2 regions of the Bacillus sp. AP8 genome follow, and region 1 is predicted to be linked to the other one. Evidence: predicted binding sites of a transcription regulator. Region 1 holds the regulator's gene; the other holds the start of a gene.
What was found. The regulator Rex, encoded in region 1, represses fermentation and respiration genes when NADH is low (regulators of the CRP and FNR family bind a similar motif). The targets are predictions, from matches to a motif close to TTGTGAAATATTTCACAA.
Positions count from the first base shown of each region.

Region 1 (3,210 bases):
TCCTTTGCAGTATCTGGTAATACGATACCACTTGCAGTTTTTTCTTCTGATTGAACTAGTTCAATAATAACGCGATCACCTAATGGTTTTAACAAGAAAAACACCCTCCTCAATAACAATTCATAAAATTTTTCTATTATTAGCACTCAACTATATTGAGTGCTAACACAATTAATATAATAAATAAATTCGCACTATTTTTCAAGTATTTGTCTTTAAAAAAAATCCCTTCCCTTCAACAGATTCCAACAATATTCTTCCTAAGTGATCTAAACCTTCTACAGTATGCTACAAATTACTCTCTTTTATAATAAAATTTTGCAAAAAGAAAATTTTATAGAATTTGAAAAAAGGAATGGTTTGTAACCTTTCATCAAAAAGAAGTACAATAATAGATATGTAACTTCAAAAGGAGATAATAGTGTGAAAAAAGAATATTGGTATGTCATCATGGTGTATATTGCCATGCAATTATCCGGTATTATTGGTGCTCCTCTCTTTAAATATATTGGTCTTGCAATGGGAGCTTCTGAAAATACGATAAATATCTATGCTACTGCCTATTGGTCTATATTTAGCTTTATCGTAGCTTTAATTATTACACTGATTTTAATGAGAAAGGATTTTGGTTCAGCTAGTTGGATAAGAAATGAACCTCCTGCACCAGTGGGTATGTCCATTCTTTGGGCTATAGCGGGAATTTTTCTAGCTTTCTTCGCTCAAACTATTGCAGCAAATATAGAAAGATTAATTGGAATCGAAGTAGGCTCCGAAAATACTCAAACCCTTGTAAATGTGATTTCTTCTGTTCCATCATTTGCTATAATAACTTCTATAGTTGGACCAATACTAGAAGAATTGATATTTAGAAAAATTATTTTTGGTTCTCTTTATAAAAAAATGAATTTTATATTAGCCGCATTAATTAGTTCGATCATATTTGGTTTAGCACATCTAGAATTTGAGCATATCATTCTATACACCGCTATGGGATTCACCTTTGCATTCCTATACGTTAAAACAAAACGAATTATAGTACCGATTTTTGCTCATGTCATGATGAACACTACAGTTGTTATTGTGCAGCTAATGTTCCAAGATCAAATAGAAGATATGATGAAACAAGTCGAACAAGTGCAAAGCTTTATTGGAGGATTACTATGAGACGTCAGTCACCCTTAACTTCAGGTATCATTTACATCATACTTGGAATCATTTTTACTGCTCTGGCTATTAATTATGTATCAGCCGATGGATGGAATGTATTATCATTCCTAATAGTATTTTTAGCAACCATTGATTTCGGATCTGGAATCCGTTTAGTAATGCTACATTTCCGGTTAAAGAGAATGCAAAAAAAGAAACCTTAAATAATGGCATCTATACTCTGATTACTCATTATAAGCTTATATGATTTTATAAAACATCATATAAGCTTGAAATGAAGAAGAGGTTATCTAAAGATAAATGATATATTACCTTCAGATAACCTCTTTTCTATTCCTGTTCTTGATGCTCTAATTCGATGTCATGTATATCTTCTATTGGGTAGTGCTTTAAGAAATATACAAGCGATTGTAATTCTACCGCTAAATCAATATGATGGACACGAATAGAAAGTGGAACATTTAATCTTGCTGGTGTAAAGTTTAAGATTCCTTTTACATTAGCACCAACTAAACGATCCGTGATAGGTTGTGCTACAGGAGCTGGGACGGTTAGGATTGCAACCGTTACTCCTTCTTTTTGTAGAATCTCTTCCATTTCATCCATGTCAAAAATGGTAACGTCACCTATTTTTGTACCGATTTTTTCCTTATCAACATCAAAAGCCATTTCAATCTTCGTATTATTGTTTTTCAAAAAATTATAATGCAAAAAAGCAGTCCCTAAATTTCCTACCCCAATTAATGCGACTTTCGTTAATTCATCTTGATCAAGTGTCTTTCTAAAAAAAGATAATAAATAATTTACGTTATAACCGTAACCTTTTTTACCTAACGCTCCAAAATAAGAAAAATCTCTACGAATTGTAGCGGAATCTACTTTTACAGCTTCACTTAGTTCAGCTGATGAAACACGTTGCTTTCCTGACGAATGTAAATTTTTCAAAAAACGATAATACAAAGGTAATCTCTTTGCTGTTGCTTGAGGAATTTTTATGTTTTCCTGTGGCATAATCTGCTCCCCCCATTATAATTGCTCTTAAAGTTCAATAAATTATCTATAATAATCAGGGCTTGAATTTCTTACTATTCCTACTCGAAAATATTTAATTCAATAATTATACCTTTATCTTGTCATATGCACATAATGTAATTATTGCAAAAACAGTTGTAAACGCTTCCACAGTAATAATGTTCGAAACATTTAAAATTAATAATTGCGCAAAATATAATATAATTATGAACTTTCTATGCCTTTTTGATTTCATTAAGTATAACAGAATGGATGAATAAGTATGGATTAAGCAATCCTCTTATTAACATTCCATTTCATAGAAAGAACATCCCCTTTTTCAGGTGTAACAAAGCTTTTGTCTACCAATGGCTTTGTTACCCGTTTAACTGGTCTCTTTTATCCCAATCTTAACTTTACCAATCCAACTGATTAAGTTACTTCTCCCATCTATTACCCCCTTTACATTGATGATACACTATTTTCACAATTTTGTGCCACAGTTTGTACTGTTTTTCACAATTTATATTCCTTTAATTGCTCCAATAGTGTGTTTCGTATACACTATCAGTAAGACAACTGAGGTGAATAATATGATTGTGTTACAAGTAAATAAATTATCGAAATATTATGGAGCTGAGCAAATCCTTTCTGATATAAAGCTAGAAGTACAAAAAAGGGATCGTATAGGTCTAGTAGGAAGAAATGGTGCCGGAAAATCAACCTTGTTAAAAATCATTGCTGATCAAATGTCCTATGATGATGGAGAAATAATAAAGCCAAAGGATTTATCTTTAGGTTATCTAGCACAGAATACGGGTTTACATTCTGAGCGCTCCATTTGGGATGAAATGTTAACCGTATATACACCATTAATTCAACTTGAACAGCAATTACGATCACTAGAACATCAAATGACATTACCAGAGACGTATAACAACGATGAAAAATATCAAAAAGTTTTAAAAGACTATGATGAGCTGCAAATTTCTTTTAAAGAAAAAGGAGGATATCAATACGAAGCAGATATCC
Region 1 covers NZ_CAPG01000092.1:5,387-8,596, reverse strand. Annotated here, with positions in the region: gene groES (co-chaperone GroES) at 1-95, opposite strand, end outside; gene BN349_RS21780 (CPBP family intramembrane glutamic endopeptidase) at 424-1,164, shown strand; gene BN349_RS21775 (YdiK family protein) at 1,161-1,370, shown strand; gene BN349_RS21770 (redox-sensing transcriptional repressor Rex) at 1,498-2,178, opposite strand; gene BN349_RS21765 (ABC-F family ATP-binding cassette domain-containing protein) at 2,772-3,210, shown strand, end outside.

Region 2 (3,210 bases), on a different contig from region 1:
GAAAGCTGCTCACCATTCATATGTCGATTAATACCATTTCCTTGAATCCAAGCCATTGGTTTTGTAGTAGCTACTTCACGAGCTAATTGTTTAATTCGACTTGCAGGTAAGCCAGTAATTTTGGCTGCCCATTCTGGAGTTTTAGGTGTTTTATCCTTTTTCCCCATTACATAGCTATAATAGGATTCTCCAGCCGGAACACCTTTAGGCATATGAGCCTCATCATGTCCGATACAGTATGTATCTAAAAACTTTTTGTCTTGTAAATTTTCTGAAAATATTACATACGCCATTGCAGCTACTAATGCATTGTCTGTTCCTGGTTTAACAGGGAACCAATCATCTGCAAGTGCCACTTCAGTATCCGTTTTTCTTGGATCAATCGTATAGATTTTTGCACCTTTAGCCTTGGCCATACGTAAGTACATATTAAAATGGCCAAAAATCGTTTCTGCTGGGTTCATACCATGTAAAATAATGAGTTTGGAATCTAATAATGTATTACAGCTATTTGATGCATCGCCAACACCAAAAGTAAATGGAGTTGCTGCACCATGTTGACCAGCGCTATAATTTGAATAACGTCCTAAAAAGCCACCATCTAATGCAAGTAGTCTTTGAATAACTGTATCTCCACTACCAATTTGTCCTGTTTGCCCAGTCGCATATAAACTAAAGCGGGAAGCAGGGCCATATTTTTCTTTAATGCGATTATTTTCTTTAGCAATGATTTTAATCGCTTCATCCCATGAAATTTCTTTAAATTTACCCTCACCGCGTTTACCAACACGTTTTAAAGGCTTTTTAATACGATCTGGAGAATAAATATGTCTACGATATCCACGGCCACGAACACAAGCACGAATTTGCGGATACTGCTCATTATCAGCATTTTCATCTCTTGCATCGTCATCTGTACTTAATCGTACAATTTGACCATCTTTTACATGAGCTTTAATTAAGCATTTCCCACCACAATTTAGCGTACTACATGTTGGTATGACTGTAGCATCTACTTTACTCTCTGAGGGTGCGGCACTTGCTTTTTTCACAAGATTACTAGATACCGCAGTGCCTCCAATAATTGCTGGTGCAGCAACAGCACCTGACCATTTTAAAAATGAGCGGCGTTTCATCTTTATATTTGAGATTTTTTCAAAAATATTCTCACTCATTGTCGAGGTCCTCCTTTAATGATTTTATATATTCAAAATCTTCTTCTACAAATATGCTTAATAAGATTGCAATACCTTTATAAAAATCACTTGTATTAGAAGAGTGAATATCATGAGTAAATAGTCTTATCCATCTGTTCAAATGTTCTTTCATCAGCCAATACTGCGTGTAAACACCTTTGGCATAGTCATTCTCTCTACCTTCTTCCTTCGCAGAGAGCGTATAATTAATTAAATAAGTCATAAACTCTAATTCAATCGCAATGTGATCGTCTGGATCTGTATTTTCATGAATAAATTGCAAATCAAAATCCGCTAATTTCTTTCTTATTTGGAATACGGGCTCACCAAAAAGCGATTTATCTCTAGTCACATAAACAGATTCCCATGGTGGAGCTGGAACCTTTCCTTCTTCATTAAAAATGTAAAATGTAGCTAAATACGCTTCTTTTTCTTCTTCAACAATTTCATCTAAATCTTTGTTAGCTAAACTCTCAAAGAAAGACCTCAAATCCTCATTTTCCTCAGATAATACCTTTTTAAATTCAGAAGAAAAATGAGCTTTCCAATGCTGTAATATTTCTTTTGTTAGTGGACATTGAAGAGATACTCTCAAAAAGGAATAAATCGCTTCTCTTTCCTTACTTATAGACATCAACTTATTGTCTAGTACAACTTCCATTTTTCTGTCTCCCTTCTCAAGGACTAGATAAAGTGAAACTTTCTTCATTGCGTTCTAGCTAACAGCTAGATGATCAAATCGGGTTCTTACTAGCTGAAATCGATTACTAAACTTTTGGAACGTTTTAATGTGTGAATCTTAGTAATTCTAATAATTCTTTCATATACACTACATGGAATTAACATTTCCAATGTATGAGATCTTTGCACATTAAAAAAACACGTGCTTACCATCCATATCAAATTACCGACTAATCTTTGTGATTAGTTTCACAATATCGAATCGACTAAATTATATAACTTTTTAAATTAAAACCCTATGTACCTGATGCACAAATATGAAGCCCTATTTTTGTACTCATATACAATTGACTAGGAAACATCTGAATTCTCTGCTAAAAAACCATCCTAATAAATACTCAAATTCAACAAAAAAGCATAAGCTACAAAAAATTGTCCTTTTTGCAACTTACACTTTCATTTCTATCTTATAATATGTACTTCTTTGATCATCTGTTTAATTATCATAATCTAATAGCATTTGCTGACGAAGCCACGACCTTACCGATTTGATAAATTGTTTTGCTGCTGGCGAAAGTTTTTGGAACGATAGTGCTGTAATTCCAATAGTACGATAATAATCTTCTTCTAAGTCAATAACCGTTATATCATTTAACAAATTGTATAGAACCATTTCGGGAAGTATGGTAATTCCTAAGCCATGGCGAACCATAGAAATAATAGCTTGATCATCTGCTACTTCATATTTCACTTGCAAAGATTCATTTTGTTTTTTTAATAAAATTGGAAAATCATTTCCTGTCCCCCATTTTGGCATGATAAAAGGTTGATTTTTAATATCTTCGAAAGAAATAACACTTTTCCCACTCAAAGGATGATTGCTAGAGAGAACACATCGAATTCTATCTTTTTTTAACGGAATAAACTCAAGCGATTTCGAGAAAGGAGTTGCTAAAAAGCCAAAATCAATGGAACCTTCTTGCAACCATTGCTCTATTTCATAATAATGATCAGCTTCTACTAATTTGATTTGTATAGAGGGATAATGAAATTGAAAGTCCTTAATTATTCCTGGAAGCCATTGTGTCGAAACACTTGTAAATGTACCTATTCGAATAGTTCCCACATTAAGGCCATTAATAGCTGCCACTTCTTGTTTCAATTGCTCATTATTCTGTAGAATATTTCGAATATGCTTCAAAACTCGTTCACCATTACTCGTTATACGTATTCCTGAACGATCTCTAATTAATAGAGAAAATCCCCATTCTATCTCAAGGCTGGAAATAGCGTGGCTAACTGCCGATTGCGTTAAACCTAGCAATGTAGCTGC
Region 2 covers NZ_CAPG01000071.1:65,914-69,123, forward strand. Annotated here, with positions in the region: gene BN349_RS17155 (DMSO/selenate family reductase complex A subunit) at 1-1,175, opposite strand, end outside; gene BN349_RS17160 (TorD/DmsD family molecular chaperone) at 1,168-1,857, opposite strand; gene BN349_RS17165 (LysR family transcriptional regulator) at 2,374-3,210, opposite strand, start outside.
Region 2: BN349_RS17160 (TorD/DmsD family molecular chaperone) is a predicted target of Rex. The motif match lies at 2,115-2,132, and genes of this name have one in related genera.